4 regions of the Pseudoalteromonas sp. NGC95 genome follow, and region 4 is predicted to be linked to each of the others. Evidence: predicted binding sites of a transcription regulator. Region 4 holds the regulator's gene; each other region holds the start of a gene.

Evidence for each region. The regulator sigma-54, encoded in region 4, starts transcription at its own class of promoters, with help from an activator protein. The targets are predictions, from matches to a motif close to GTTGGCACGNNNNTNGNNT.
Region 1: a site for sigma-54 is predicted at 2,037-2,055, ahead of I6E70_RS13180 (EF-hand domain-containing protein). Genes of this name have one in related genera too.
Region 2: a site for sigma-54 is predicted at 1,716-1,734, ahead of I6E70_RS14595 (TorF family putative porin). Genes of this name have one in related genera too.
Region 3: a site for sigma-54 is predicted at 1,742-1,760, ahead of I6E70_RS02470 (BON domain-containing protein). Genes of this name have one in related genera too.

Annotation. Positions count from the first base shown of each region.
Region 1 covers NZ_JADYWR010000013.1:98,579-102,629, reverse strand. Annotated here, with positions in the region: gene I6E70_RS13195 (energy-coupling factor ABC transporter permease) at 1-386, opposite strand, end outside; gene xthA (exodeoxyribonuclease III) at 392-1,198, opposite strand; gene I6E70_RS13185 (exonuclease III) at 1,439-1,870, shown strand; gene I6E70_RS13180 (EF-hand domain-containing protein) at 2,097-2,618, shown strand; gene scpB (SMC-Scp complex subunit ScpB) at 2,770-3,360, shown strand; gene rluB (23S rRNA pseudouridine(2605) synthase RluB) at 3,357-4,051, shown strand, end outside.
Region 2 covers NZ_JADYWR010000016.1:11,888-15,938, reverse strand. Annotated here, with positions in the region: gene I6E70_RS14610 (ABC transporter permease/M1 family aminopeptidase) at 1-29, shown strand, start outside; gene I6E70_RS14605 (Bor family protein) at 233-544, shown strand; gene I6E70_RS14600 (Bor/Iss family lipoprotein) at 541-876, shown strand; gene I6E70_RS14595 (TorF family putative porin) at 931-1,617, opposite strand; gene I6E70_RS14590 (hypothetical protein) at 1,895-3,058, opposite strand; gene I6E70_RS14585 (helix-turn-helix transcriptional regulator) at 3,214-3,414, opposite strand; gene I6E70_RS14580 (hypothetical protein) at 3,423-3,848, opposite strand.
Region 3 covers NZ_JADYWR010000002.1:23,927-27,977, reverse strand. Annotated here, with positions in the region: gene I6E70_RS02480 (mechanosensitive ion channel family protein) at 1-332, shown strand, start outside; gene I6E70_RS02475 (hypothetical protein) at 571-1,254, shown strand; gene I6E70_RS02470 (BON domain-containing protein) at 1,348-1,668, opposite strand; gene srmB (ATP-dependent RNA helicase SrmB) at 1,941-3,167, opposite strand; gene I6E70_RS02460 (tRNA1(Val) (adenine(37)-N6)-methyltransferase) at 3,243-3,941, shown strand; gene I6E70_RS02455 (DUF4153 domain-containing protein) at 4,003-4,051, shown strand, end outside.
Region 4 covers NZ_JADYWR010000001.1:204,406-208,456, reverse strand. Annotated here, with positions in the region: gene I6E70_RS00990 (HPr family phosphocarrier protein) at 1-259, opposite strand, end outside; gene rapZ (RNase adapter RapZ) at 302-1,147, opposite strand; gene ptsN (PTS IIA-like nitrogen regulatory protein PtsN) at 1,166-1,618, opposite strand; gene hpf (ribosome hibernation promoting factor) at 1,623-1,910, opposite strand; gene I6E70_RS00970 (RNA polymerase factor sigma-54) at 1,937-3,436, opposite strand; gene lptB (LPS export ABC transporter ATP-binding protein) at 3,506-4,051, opposite strand, start outside.

The DNA.
Region 1 (4,051 bases), on a different contig from region 4:
GGTAAATATTGGTAACTAATTATAAAGCCAAGATAGCTCAATAAAATAGGAATAAACGCACCAATAAGCAGTTGTACTGGTAACAGCTCAAGTTCAATTTGACCAAAGGCAGCGAGTAGGGCTGTGGCAAGTAGGCTACTTAAAATAGTCAATCGCCAGCCTAAAATTAATGTAGCAGCCGTAACACCTAGGATGTGTAAATCAAGGCCAGTTAAAATGCCAGCCTTTATTCGCCAAAGCACTGCAAACACTAACGCACACGCAAGTACGCCAGTTTGACGGACTGGCGTATTAAGCAATGTTTTATATGTTTTTTTATCAAAGCTCAATAGAGCAATAATAATTACAAGAGCCCAAAGTAGCCCCTGCATTGTTAGGCTGAGCATAATAATTACTTAAATGTTGACCATATAGGGGCATGATCTGACGGTTTTTCAATACCGCGAAGTTCGTAATCAATACCTGTATCTATGCAGCGTGCTGCAAGCTCATTGGTTGCAAGCACTACATCTATACGAAGTCCTCGATTATCTACAAACCCTTTAGAGCGATAGTCAAACCATGAGTATTGATCGTCTGTTTCGGGGTTTTGCTCTCTAAAGGTGTCTTTAAAACCCCAATTGAGTAATGTTGCAAGCCATTCACGCTCTACCGGTTGGAAAGAACATTTACCCGTTTTTAACCAACGTTTAGCATTTACTTCGCCAATACCAATATCTAAATCGGTAGGTGATATGTTGATATCACCCATAACGATGACGTCTTGATCGGGTGTGTGATTGGTTTCAAGGTGTGTCATTAAATCTTTATAAAATTGACGTTTATAAGGGAATTTAGTTTCGTGATTAATATTATCACCTTGTGGGAAATAGCCATTCATGACAGTAAGGTCGCGACCGTTTTCTTGTTCAACAGTGACGCTTATCATGCGTTTTTGCGATTCATCTGTATCGGTGGCAAAACCTTTTAAGACCGATTTAGGCTCTTTTTTGCATAACATAGCTACGCCATAATGCGCTTTTTGACCATGAAAGTAGACGTGATATCCCATTTTTTGTACATCTTCTAATGGGAATGCTTCGTCGTGAACTTTAATCTCTTGCAAGCCAATAACGTCTGGTTGATGTTTGTCGATAATTGCTTGTAATTGGTGAAGACGAGCACGCAGACCATTGATATTGAAAGAAATCACTTTCATAAAATTTACCTTAAAATTGGTTCTATTTAATAGATTAAATTGTATCAGTAAATACGCGTACATAACATGACTGAATTGCGATAATAGCTGCGCAAATGTTGATCAAATGATGGGTAAAGTTTAAACATTGTGAATACAATATTAATTATTTAAATAAATAAAAAATTCAATTGAACTTAACTTTATTGAATATATAATGCGCGAAATTCACTTGTTTAGCTCGTTCAAATAGGATCTCTCATGAAAACTCAACTACTTTTAGCCACTGCTTTACTAGCATCTGCAACTGCGTCAGCTCAAAGCAATACTTACTTTAGCCAAGATAACAAAATTGAGTCTAAGTTATGTGTACTAAGTGCAAACGAAGGCTTTAGCGTTGCTCGTAAAGAAGCTGCCCAGCACGGTGTTTACCTATCTCGTTTTTCTAAAAGCATTTTATGTAATGGTGAAGATATTCGTGATATTGCTAAAAAAACGACATTAAGCAACGCATCAGTTGAGAAAGTAGAAGTATTTGCAAAAGACGCTCAACAAGAAACTCAATTATGTATGACGGCTTTAAAACAAGGTTTAACACCTGTTCGTCAAAAAATTGGTAACCTAAACTCATTAAAATGTAATGGTCAAAACGTTACTGAGTTTGTTAAACGCTACCAAAACGCAGCAATCTAATTATTAGCTTAACTATATAAGTAAATTTGAAATGCCTGGTTTTTACCGGGTATTTTTTTGCAAAAATTACAAGGTTGTTTGCAAAGCTTGCAAGCTTAACTTATTGAAACTGTTTAATAAATATACCGAACGAGATTAAGTTATTGATTATTATAAGTTAACTATTATTGGCATTGGATTTGTATTAGTTAAAGTGACATTTAATTAATTACGAAGGATACGTCTTATGAAAAAGTTAACATTAGCAGCCACTATTTTAGCATCATTAAGCCTAGCGGCTTGTTCATCTAATCAAGGTCTTGAAAGAATAGACAGTGACTTTGCAAGTTTAGATAATGATAGCGATGGCTACATCTCAAAAGTTGAAGCTGATGACGATAGCATTTGGGGTCATTTCTCAAATATTGATACCAATATGGATAACGAAATTAGCCGCAAAGAATTTAACACTTATATGAAGCTCAATAATGGCAAAGTAGCCACTGATTCTGAAGTAAGTGAGTCGGCATTTAAAGCTGAAATTGCTAAATTCGATAAAATTGAAAGCAGCTTTGCAAGTCTAGATAACGACAGCAATGGCTATATCTCGGTAGTTGAAGGTAACGATGATGATATTTCAAATCATTTTGGTTACATGGACAAAAACCAAGATAAGCGTATCAGTAAAAGCGAGTTTATGGGTTACATTAAAAAATACGGTAACGCAGTAGCTGAAGATGATGCATTAGAAGCTTTTAAAAGTAACTAATAGTTACCATTTTAGTAAGTAAGATTAAAGCCAGTGCTAGTCACTGGCTTTTTTGTGTTTTAAATTTAGTTATTTGATAGATATATTTTCCTAGTTTGGTGTTGTTCTGTCATAATAGATGGCTGTGTATTTTTATTTGTTAAGAGTGTGTATGGCGGGTCGGCGAATTAGTGATGAACAACTAGTTGAGATCATTGAAGCAGCTATTTTTGTTGCAGATAAGCCTGTTAGTAAACGCCACCTTAAAGACATTGTATTAATAGATTTAGCTATTTCTATGACGCGAATAAATGACGCAATAGATACAATACAAGAACATTTTCAAACTCGTGGTATTCGCTTAGTTGAAGTGGGTAGTGGGTATCGGTTTCAGGCATGCAGTAGTTTAAGCCCTTGGTTAAATAACTTGTGGCAAGAACGCGCACCAAAATACTCGCGTGCTTTACTGGAAACATTATCACTTATTGCATACAGGCAGCCCATTACACGCGGCGAAATTGAGCAAGTAAGAGGTGTTACTACGGGTTCGAATATTATTAAAACCTTACTCGAAAGAGAGTGGGTTAAAGTGGTAGGGCATAAAGAGGTTCCGGGAAAGCCGGCTTTATATGCAACTACTAAGCAATTTTTAGATTATTTTTCGTTAACTGGACTTGAAAATTTACCTGCGTTGCCAACAGAGCAGCAAAGTAAAATTAACCAGTTATTGAGCGATCCTTCTGTGAGAGAACCATCCGAATGAGTATTATACAAGGTGAAAAGTTACAAAAAGTCTTAGCCCGTGCAGGCGTAGGCTCACGCCGTGAAATGGAAAAATACATTGACGCAAACCGCGTTAGTGTAAACGGTAAAGTGGCAAAGTTAGGTGACCGTGTTGAAGAAACCGATTTGATTCGTGTTGACGGACACAGTGTAAAAATCGAAGAAAAAGCAGACCGAATCTGTCGTGTGATTATGTATAACAAACCAGAAGGTGAGTTAAGCACACGTAAAGATCCTGAAGGGCGTCGTACTGTATTTGACCGACTTCCTCGTATTGATGGCGATCGCTGGATTGCGGTTGGTCGACTAGACGTTAATACATCGGGTTTAATGCTTTTTACAAACGATGGTGAACTGGCAAACCGTTTAATGCACCCAAGCTATGAAGTAGAGCGTGAATACTCTGCACGTGTATTTGGTGAAGTAACCAACGAGACGGTTAAAAACTTACTACGTGGTGTTGAACTTGAAGATGGTCCAGCCAAATTCACGACTGTAACCCCTATGGGTGGCGAAGGTGTTAACCGTTGGTTTAACGTAACGTTAAATGAAGGGCGTAACCGTGAAGTTCGTCGTTTATGGCAGTCTCAAGATGCGGAAGTATCTCGTCTTATTCGTATTCGTTACGGTAAATTAGAGCTTGATAAGCGCGTGCCACAAGGTGGTTGGAT
Region 2 (4,051 bases), on a different contig from region 4:
ACAGTAAAAACAACTTAGCTAAGTTTTAACTGCTATTTAAATAACTATTCTTTTAGTTAACTAATCTGTACACAGGTTAACTACTTCAAAGGCCGCATTTATGCGGCCTTTATGTGTAATAAATTGTATAAAACTTCATAGCGATTCTACATATTCCTCACAGCTTTTTACGCTAATATTTTATGTTTTCTTATAAAGTTACCTTACTGGTATTTAGTTTATAAGGAAGAGTATGAAACCATTAATTATAGGGGCGATAGCATTAAGCCTCAGTGCTTGTTCTGTGGTAACCATTCAGCCACAGGCAACAGCAAAAATAACGAGCCAAGCTAATTTCGAAGATAGCCGCCCATTTTATTTATGGGGATTAGTGGGTGAGCAGCGGGTAGACGTAAAACAAATATGTTCAAATACACCGGTTATTCAAATGCAGTCACAACAAACGTTTAGCGATGGAGCGCTGAGTTTAATTACGCTTGGAATATACTCGCCCCATACCATTAAAGTGTGGTGCCAAGAGCAAATACTAGGGGAGACATTATGAGCATCAAGCTATTTGCAGCCGGTTGCACACTGATTATTTTAACGGGGTGTACAAATATTTACTTTGATAACGGTATACAGAGCAAAGTAAGCAATAAAACGCTAAAAAGCTCACAGTGGCATCATAATTTTGCACTTGCGTTGTACGAGGGATCAGAGCCGTTAGATTTAACAACACATTGCCCACAAGGGGAGTGGCAAAGCGTTCATACGTATAAATCGTTTACTAATGGTTTAGCTGAGGTGGTTGTGAATCAAATCGGCCCAGCTTGGTACCCTAAAACAGTCGAAGTACAATGTAATAAGGTACCCTTTAAAGCAAAACAGCTATAAAACGAGAAAAGGGCCAAAAGGCCCTTCGTGTCGCAGCAAGTAACACATTCTTTCTTATAAATTAAAGTCTACAGAATAAGCAACGTAAGCTTTAATATCTGAATCATCCATATCTGTATCAGATAAACCAAAAGTGAAACCATCTTTCGAAATTGATACACCGTAATCTAAGATATTATCATCGCCAATAAAGTCACCAGAGTAGTGGCCTAAGTGAAGTGCCATTTCAGTGCCGTTACTGCCAACAGCAAAACCGTAATCAGCTGTCAGGTAAAGTGAATCACCAAAGTCTGTACCATCACCACTTGCAGCTGATGTTGCAAGTACTGAAGCACCAAATGTAAAGCCTTCAACACTGATGCTACCGTAAATTTCAGAGAAATCTGCGTCAGCCTCAGAAGCGGCATCTGGGTAAGCGTAATAAATATAGCCAACATCGTAGCTAACGCTTTCGTTAATGTCGCCACCAAAGCCTGCGTATAAATCAAGCTCATAGGTCATTTCATCTGCCCACGATGCATTTGAAGCCCAAGTACCTGCATAAAAGCCCGATTCATTGGCGTAATCAATACCGCCTGAAATAGCTGCATCGCCCCCAGTTTGCTCTTGACCACGCCATAAGTAGTTTGATGTTGCCGCTGCGTTTGCTGTTACTTCAGCATGTACGGCTGTTGACGTTAAAGATGTTGCGCCCATTAATGCTATAGCACTTATAGCGATGGTTTTTTTTAGTTTTAGCATGTCCATTTCCCGTTATATGATTTTTGCTCGCCAAGGTTTTTATTATGTATTCGGAACCTTTAGGCTGACGGCTTTTTATTGTTTAACTAACGGGATAATTGCACTGTATGTGCCAGCTTCATTATTTTTTATTAAAAATTATTTTTTATTTATTAAAAACATGAGCTTGAATTTTATGAATAGGATGGGGATATAACATGAAGGAAGATGTTGCGCACATTGCTGGTGCATAAATTAACCTAGCCGCACCATAAAAGTACGGCTAAATTAGAAGATTTTAACCGAATATAGTGCGCATAAGGCTAATTGTTTCGTTTACGCTGCGACCTTTTTGTACTTCACTCACAATTGAATCACGTTTACTGCGAATGTGTTCAGGAATATCGTCAGCAGCAAGAGCACGGTCTACTAGAATTTCTGCAGACTCTTTACCTCTACGCTGAGTTTTACCTGTTGTAGTTGTAGTACGTTTAGGCTTGGTTAGCAGTTTAATGTAGTTAGAGTTATCTGGTGTTTTAGCATCAGCGTAGTGAAAGAAACATGGAATTAATGCTTTAATAGCAACCAATTGTTCTTCTAACTCGTTACTAGGTTTAGCCATTTTGTACCATGACATAGCTTGAATACCTTTTACGATATCTTGCCAGTAACGCTCAAAATCACTATTTTTAAGTTTAGAAACACCAAGAGCACCACATAATGCATCTAATCGATTATTTGTAATCGGAGTAAATAAATCAGGGCGACGCATTGCAAGCAGTCGTGTTGCAGGCGCAAGTGTTGGTTTTTCGTTGTTGTCGGTGAATATTTTTGAATAAGCAGCAACAAATTGTTGATATTCGTATTGAGTAATATCACCTTCAAGTGGAATATTCACTAGTGCATCGTCAAAAGCACCTGGTAAATCACCAAGCATTTGATGGAAGCTCTTTGCACTCTTTGTAGATGCAAACCATTCAACGTCAAAGTTGTATGTGCTTGGATCAAGTGATGCCATGTGCTTACCGCTAAACGCAAGTAAGTCTTCAGGAATCATATCTTTAAGAGACTGTTCACGAATGCTTTTGATGTAGTCTACCAAACGAAGCTGTTCATCAAGTGCAATAACGTCTTTGTGTTGTTCTACAAATACACTTACAACAGGCCACGGAGCAATACGTAAAGTTTTAACCTGTAAAAAGCTGATAGCTGAAATAAGCTGATCGTGTAGCTTCTTAAGTACTGGTAACTGCTGTGGCTCTAGCAAATCGTAGTTCATACGATCTCTGCTTGCACTTAGCAATTCGTAACACCAAGGTAAAAAATCATCAGGGTGGTTTTCTACTTTCACGGCCATAAGGTTAAGGCTTAACTCTGAAGATTGCTTCAGAATGTTCTGATAGATTTGATTTTCTTGTTCGCCTAGCGTCATTTTTGACGGTGAAATTAGCAGTTTTTTCATGCCTTGTAGAATCTCCGGTTTAGATATATATTTTTTTGCTGGTCTATTTTAGCGCAATTACGCTAATAACAACAGCGCTGTCCTCCATACGTTGTAATTGAAGTGACTAAATCGATATTTTTGCTAATAAAATGAGACTAATGCTTTAACATGTATCAATCATTTTCATCCAGTACAAAGAGGCTTTCGACTGAGATATTAAAATGCTTTGCCATTTTTAGAGCAATTATTACCGACGGCGTAAACCGGTTTGTTTCTACGGTACTTATTGTTTTGCGCGACACGTTAATAGCATCAGCAAGTTCTTGCTGTGAAAGCCCAGCCTCTTTTCGATACTTTGCTATGTTATTTTGCATATCCACTCCTAATCACGACTTTGCCAAAGCAATGAAGCGCCATATACCAAAAGCACGATACCTAGGTAGAATACCGCCATAGTTGCATGCGAGACCTCACTAGCTATTTCATCGCCTTTATAAAAAACACCCAGAAGACAAAATCCAAATGCAAAACTTGTATGTTTAAAGGCATTAGTATCGATGGTGTTTAGAAACTCATCTTTACAAGCGTATTGAAAATACATTTTTAACGGAAAGCCTCCTTTAATGAGGTAAATAATCACTATAACTACATAAAAAGAAACGGCCAATCCAACAAATAATAACCCTTCGTTATCGTGCTTTATTAGTGAGTAAACACTGAGAAGTAAACAAACCATGGCTGTGCTTATACTAAGGCATATATTTTGACTCATAAATTTTTCTTCAGTTTTAATATCCTGTTGTTTCATAATATTCATCCTGTAATAGTATTTGATGTTTTGTAACCTCTAGGTATCAATGTAACCTTGGGGTATCACCGGGTCAATATTTATTTGTAACCTAAAGGTATCAAAATGTTTCAGGAAAGATTCATATATAACAGGTAAAATGGTTTTAGTGGCTTTTTTACATCAACTACAATGATTTTAAGGCTAACACTCGCTATGATAAG
Region 3 (4,051 bases), on a different contig from region 4:
TCGAAAAAATTAACGAATTTGACTTTGTAATACGCAAAGACGAAACCGCCGTATACGCTGAAGGCTTTGGTGACAGCAGCATCAACTTACTGGTGTGGTTTTGGATTAAATACCCAGGCGAGCCTGACTTTATGACGGTACGCCATAAAGGTATAGTTGCCGTTAAGCAAGCACTAGACGAGGCGGACATTAGCATTCCATTCCCAATTCGCACTTTAGATTTTGGTATTAAAGGGGGCGAAAAACTCGATGCCATGATTAGCGATAAAATAAGCCAGCAGTCATCAAATAAAGACAGTAGCGACGGTGCTGACTCTAGCCAAAGTGAGTAATTTAGTTAAAGCTCATTAGGCAAAAGCATTGGGAAATAGTTACTTACCAACAGCGCATTTTTACAGAGTAAAAATGCGCTTTTTAATTAGTTCAAGTCACTTTTCTTTATTCATTAATTATTTTCTCCAGCAGATTTTGTAACGTATTTTTTATAAGGTAAGTTTCCCTTTTATCTATTTATTATGCAATTATTGGTTATACAAGGTGTATTTTTTTAGATATTAGGGTTACAAACAAATGAAGTTAAAGATTAAATGGTTTACAAAAATAATTTTATTTTCAAGCCTAGTTATTAGCTTTATTTCAGTAGGTAACGAATATAATGCTAAATATGATGTGAGTTATAAATTAAATATAGATAACAATATCGCTGAAATACTTTTTCTCGATAAAAACAAAAACCTTACCTCTACATTAATCTTACCAAATAAAGCGGCATATATTGAAAAAGAGAAGTTACGAGAGTTTTGCAGCTCAGATGATGTTTTATGCCCTAGAAAAAGTTATGAAAGTAACGTTATCACTTGGTCACCTGATAATGAATATTTAGCTGTGTTTGTGGGTAATACAAAAGGGTTTTGGTTTATCCCCAGTAAAGAGATAACAAAAGCCGCATTCAATAAAAATAATGTAGTTAAAGTCGGCGTACATACTCAAAACGATAAAATAAATATTGCTCTATTTCATGGCGCGGCAGGATGGGTTGATAATCATCATTACGTTTTTTCAGCGGGTTTAAGTGGTGACAATTTTGTTTATAAGTTTAACCCAAAAACAAAGGAACTTAAGGGCTTTCCTTTTGAGCTAAATGAAGATTCTACGGTAAGTAGTTTTGAAAAAGTTTTTGTTGAAAGTTTTAATTCACAAAAAAGTAGTTTTAAATTAAGTGATGTTATTCAACAACTAGATAAATTGAAATAACTACAAAAAATAAACATAAAAAAGCGCAGCTTGTGTTGGAGTAACAAGCCGCGCTTATGAATTAGTTATACAAATAAGTTTATGTGGTGCGTATTAAATAACGCTAATTTTATTACGAATGATTTTAACCCCATCCATATTTTCTAAAAACTTTTGAGCTAGTGCGCGCTGAAAACCAGTTTGTGCTTCACCGTATAAATCTACTTCACCATTTTTTACCTGCACACGAATATCACTTAACGCTAGGTTAGGATTAGTTCGTAGGGTGTTGGTGATAGCTTGTTGTAAGTTAGGTTGAGTGGCTACACTGCTTACTACGGCCATGTTGGTTGCTGCACTTACCTTTGTAGCGCAAGCTAATAAAAATAAACAACAAAATGATACTAAAGCGATAGTTAACTTGAAGCGGTTCATAACTTAATCCTTACATTACGGTGAATAGTGCAGCCACAATATGGAAATTCCATCGGCTAGGTTATCTTTGTAGTTACAATTTCGGTGCCAATATTAACGCTATGAAATATAAGGGAATTTTATTAAGTGGGAATTCAGGTGGGCAAAAATTACATTTAAATGAGTATGAGTTACATGCTTGGGTTACATATGTAACGGGTACAAACACCAGAGCCTGTAAGGCTTGCATTAAAAAGCCGGCAAAAGCCGGCTTAGTATAAAAATGTTTTAGGTTACTTTTTCTTTTTAACCTTGGCCTTTTTCTTGGCTTTCATTTTTACTGGATCTTTACGCTTTTTAGCCGGTGGCTTAGCTTCTTTATGCTGTGGCTCAACACCTCTAATTACACGGCGTTTTAACTTTTGCTCAACGTAGCGCTCTACTTTATATAAAATACCAATATCGTGTGCTTCAACTAGTGATATTGCTATGCCTTTTTTACCAGCACGGCCAGTACGACCAATACGGTGTACATATACGTCGGCAGTGCGCGGCATATCAAAGTTAATAACGTGACTGATGTCAGATACGTCAATACCACGTGCAGCTACGTCGGTAGCAACTAATATGCTTGTTTTACCACTGTGGAAGTTTTCCATGGCTTTCATACGTTTGTCTTGTGGCATTTCGCCGCGTAACCACGCTGCTTTTACATCATTAGTTGTAAGTTCACCAATCAATGTTTCTAAGCGTTCGCGAGTTTTAACAAACACAATTGCTTTAGTCACGTCAGGATTTTTTAGCGTGTTAACTAACAATTCAAGCTTATGATGGTAATCGTCGGCTAAATGTACCCACTGATGAATTTTTGCTTTTTCTTTACGTGACGATTCGGCTTCTAATAGAGCTGGGTCGTTTAATGTTTTTTCAGCAAACCTTTCTACGCTGTCACCTTCAAGTGTTGCTGAGAATAAAAAACATTGGCGACGATTTTTAGCTTCGTCACAAATACGGCTCATTTCTTTTTTGAAACCCATATCTAACATGCGATCTGCTTCATCAATAATAAGCATTTCTACGTGTTCAGCATGAAAGTTTTCGGTTTCTAGGTATTCCATTAATCGACCTGGTGTGGCGATTAAAATATCGTTATTTTTTTCAAAAATTTCTTTATGCGTGCCGTAGTTAATACCGCCTGTTACTACACCAATTTTTAGGTGTGTGCGTTTAGCTAGCAGTTCACATTGTTCATGAATTTGATAAGCCAGCTCACGAGTCGGGGTCATAACGAGTACGCGCGCAAAACCAGGGTCACGACGTGGGAAATCCAGTAAGTACTGAATAGCCGGAATTAAAAATGCCGCTGTTTTACCTGTACCAGTAGGCGCAGATGCTAAAATATCGCGCCCCTGTAGTGCTTCAGGAATAGCTTGTTGTTGAATGCTGGTTGGCGTCTCGTAGCCCATTTTATTAATGGCATCGAGTAGCTTGTTATCAAGATCAAATTCAGAAAATTGCATAGAGTGTCTAAAATAAGGGACAATTACCCTGATTATACGCGCTATGCTGCGCTTGGTGAATGAAAAGGTGAAAAAATGTCTGGTTTTGTATTTAAACAATTTAAAGTTGAACACGACCACTGTGCAATGAAAGTTTCTACCGATGGCATTTTGCTTGGTGCATGGGCTAATTTAAGCGGTGCAAAGTCGTTACTTGATATAGGCACCGGCACCGGCTTACTAGCACTAATGTGTAAGCAGCGCAGTAATGAGCTTGATATAACTGCGGTAGAAATTGACGAAAGCGCCTATACCCAAGCATTACAAAATGTAGCTAATAGCCCGTGGCCAACTATAAATATTACGCACCAAACTATTCAAAGCTTTAGTAGTGAAGTTAAATTTGACGTGGTTATCTCTAATCCACCGTATTTTAATCACAGTTTAAAAGGCGATAATGTTGCGCGTAATACCGCACGTCATACCGACGGCCTAAGTTTTGAAGAGTTAATTAATGCGTTTAAACATTTAAGCCATAGTGGTTCTCGCTTTAGCTTAATACTCCCAAGCGTTGAAGGCGCATTATTTATTGAGCTTGCTACTCAAAATGGGCTTTATTTAAATGCTCATTGCCAAGTAAAAGCCACGCCCAACAAAGATATTAGCCGCAGTTTAATGACATTTAGCTACGTAAAAAGCGATATAGAATCATCAATCCTGTGTATTAGAAACTTAGATAATACCTACACTGCTGATTATATAGCCCTGTGCAAAGCATTTTATTTGAAAATGTGAAGCAATTGTAAAATAGGAACGAATAACGCAAACTGACTAAAACCTATTGTTGAGAACAGATATGGATAGTCAGTTACCAAAATCTTTTATAATTATACTTGCCGTATTAC
Region 4 (4,051 bases):
TAAAACGTTGTGCTATTAATTCTCCAACAGCATGTAAAGCTTGCTCAGAATCGGGGCCTTTACATACAACTTTTACTTCTTTGCCTTGGCTACTTTCAAGTAACATTAGTGCAAGTACGCTATCGCCTGCAGCTTCTTTGTCATCTTGAAATAATGTAATTGTCGCATCAAACTGCACTGCCAATTGGGCAAGCACGGTGGCTGCTCTGGCGTGCAATCCTAATTTGTTTTTTATTAAAAAAGTGTCTTCACAATGCATAACTTACTCTACCTAAGCTGAACAGGTGATTATTCAGCTATATTATTTTTCTTGTTCGCGATGGCGAATTTTCACATTGGGATGTGTCATTGCAAAACTTTCACCAATAGTTTGCGCTAAATATACAGAGCGATGTTGTCCGCCTGTACACCCAATAGCAATGGTTAAATAACTGCGGTTATTTCGCTCTAAGTGCGGTAACCATGTTTGTACAAATGTTTGAATTTGCCATGTGAATTTTTGCACTATGCTGTGATTGGCCAAATAATCTTTAACGGGTTGATCTAACCCATTTAAAGGTTTTAATTCAGGTTCCCAATGTGGATTTGGTAAAAAGCGTGCATCAAATACATAATCAGCTTCTTTTGGTATGCCGTGTTTAAAACCAAACGATTCAAACGTGACAATTAGTTGTTTATCTTTTTTACCTAAAATCTTTTCACGAATAGATTCAGCGAGTTGATGAACACTCAAATCAGTCGTGTCTATCATAAAGTCGGCGCGGGTGATTAATACATCAAGTAATTCTTTTTCTTTTTTGATGGCTAAATCAAGAGGCAACGAGTCAATTGATAGTGGGTGTAATCTACGAGTTTCAGAAAAACGTTTGATCAATGTTTGATCGTCGCTATCTAAATAAAATAACGTAGGTTTTGCAAAGCCAGGCAAGTATTCAAGAATATCGTTAAATTCATCTTGTTGTTTAGGGATGTTCCGCACATCAATGCTAACAGCAATTTTATCGTAGCTATCAGACACACTGCGAACTAATGAAGGAAGCAAGTTAACTGGAATATTATCTACGCAATAATAACCTAAATCTTCTACAACGCGTAAAGCAACCGACTTTCCAGAACCAGAACGGCCGCTTATGATAATTAACTCCATTTAACACCCTTTATAAAACTATGATTGATTGACAATAACTTGGTAAAGCTCAGCATCTGATTTTGCACTGCGTAACTGTTTACAAAAATCTTTGTTGTTTAGTTTATCAGCAATGGTTGCTAGAGTCTTTAAGTGCTGCTGGTTATCGCCATCTGGTACGATGAGTGCGACGAAAATATCAACAGGGCGATTATCGATTGCATCAAAATTTATTGGAGTTTCGCTAACGAGCACTAAAGCCAAAGGCTCTTCTGCACCGCTCATTCTTCCATGAGGAATGGCAATGCCACGCCCTATACCTGTACTACCCAATTTTTCTCTGCTCATTAAAGCATTAAGAATATCTTGTTGCGGTAAATACGGAAGTTTGTCGTGAGCAAGTTCGCTAATGAACTCTAAAATTCTTTTTTTGCTATTAAAAAGGACCGCAGCTTTGCTGCAGTCCTGGCATATAAGTGAGCTTAATTTCATCATATTAGTGTCGAGCAAGCTTCTCTTTGTGTTTAATTACTTGTCGATCGAGCTTGTCGATCAACGAGTCAATGGCGGCATACATATCTTGATGTTCTGTAGAGGCAAATAGCTCAGCACCGCTTACGTGTATGGTGGCTTCTGCTTTTTGATTTAATTTTTCTACATCGAGAATGACATGAACATTATTAATATGATCAGAGTGTCTTTCTAGCTTCGCAAATTTGGTATTAATATAGTCTCTTAGTGAATCGGTTAATTCTACGTGACGACCAGTTAAGTTTAGTTGCATAAGCATTACCCTCTTTTTTTTGCGTCTTAAATCAAACTTTTACGCTGATTTGACGGTGGAATAGCCAGAGATTCGCGGTATTTTGCGATTGTACGTCTCGCTACTTTAATTCCTTGCTCAGCCAATATATCCGCTATTTTGCTATCACTCAATGGTTTTGCTGAGTTTTCTGCTGCGATTAATTTTCGGATAAGCGCACGGATTGCTGTAGATGAACATTCACCCCCGTTTTCGGTGCTTACATGGCTTGAGAAAAAGTATTTAAGCTCAAATATACCACGGGGTGTGTGCATATACTTTTGGGTTGTTACGCGCGAAATTGTTGATTCGTGCATTTCTACCATTTCAGCAACATCATTTAAAACCATTGGTTTCATGGCTTCAGGACCGTGTTCAAAAAAGCCTTGTTGTTGCTTAACAATACAATTTGTTACTTTTAATAGCGTGTCGTTTCTACTTTCTAAGCTTTTAATAAACCATTTAGCTTCTTGTAAATGCGAGCGAATAAACTGGCTGTCACCACTGGATTTTACAGTGCGAGACATTGCCGCGTATTGGCTATTAACACGAATTTTAGGCATGCTATCTGGGTTTAACTCAACAACCCAGCGGCCTTTAATTTTTTTAACTGACACATCAGGAATAACATACTCAGATTCTTCTCTTACAATAGTATCTGCAGGTTTAGGGCTAAGAGTATGTATTAATGTCATTACTTCTTTAAGCTCTTCTTCTTTGAGCTTAGTTTTCTTCATTAATGTACGATAGTCACGAGCAGCTAATAAATCAATATGCTCGGTTAAAATCATTTTTGTTTCATTAATGTAAGGTGTTTCTTTATCAAACTGGTTAAGCTGAATACACAAACACTCTTGTAAACTACGTGCAGCAATACCAACAGGATCAAACAGTTGGATGCGTTTTAATACAGCTTCAATTTCATCAAGTTCGACTTCGTTATCATCTTCGTTTTCTTGATTAAAGCTTTCTAAAATCTCTTCGCAGCTTAGTGTTAAAATACCTGAATCATCGACGGCTTCTACAATAGCAATAGCAATAGCTTCGTCTGTAGGGCTAAATGGCGTTAGTTGTAACTGCCACATTAAATACTCATGGAGCGTTTCAGTAGAGGCGCCTTGGTATATTGATTCGTCTTCAGGCATCGGACCCGATGATGCTGCTGGGGCGGCACTCATGTACTCATCCCAACTAACATCCATAGCCATGTCGTCACTTAGCGTGTCTTTTGCAAGTGCTTCACCACTATCTTGTTCGTATTCGCTTGGAGCATCATCGGCAGATGCGCTAACAGTTATGTCATCTGTATCTGCTTTTTGCTCGTTTTTACCTGCAGCGTCTTCTGAATAGTCTGCTTCTTCAACCTCTAATAGCGGGTTGCTGTCGAGAGCTTCTTGTATTTCTTGCTGGAGATCCAATGTACTGAGTTGCAACAAACGAATAGCTTGTTGCAGCTGTGGAGTCATTGTAAGTTGCTGGCCCATGCGCAGCTGTAGTGATTGCCTCATGTATCTCTAACAATCCTTTTATGTTGTTATAATTAATACTAGCAGATGCTTAAAGACATGGCGTAAATGTTACAGCCTAAATTGCTCGCCTAAGTAAACATCGCGTACTGTTTTATCATTTAATACGTGTTCTGGAGTACCTGATGCAATCAGCTCCCCATGAGAAACAATGTAGGCTTTTTCACAAACATCAAGGGTTTCTCTTACGTTATGATCGGTAATTAATACACCAATCCCACGATTTTTAAGATGTTCTATTATTTTCTTTATGTCTAATACCGAAATAGGGTCAACACCTGCAAATGGTTCATCCAGTAATATAAATTTAGGATCTGCTGCCAGCGCACGTGCTATTTCAACACGACGACGTTCGCCTCCTGACAATGCCATACCTTGGCTATCACGAATGTGTTGTATGCTAAATTCATCTAATAATTTATCGAGAGTGTCTTCTCTAGCTTGTTTATTTAACTCTTTGCGCGTTTCTAAAATGGCCATTAAGTTTTGATAAACAGTCAGCTTTCTGAATATTGAAGACTCTTGCGGTAAGTAGCCAATGCCTAATCTAGCACGACTATGCATAGGTAAAAGAGTAATATCGTTATCGTCTATCGA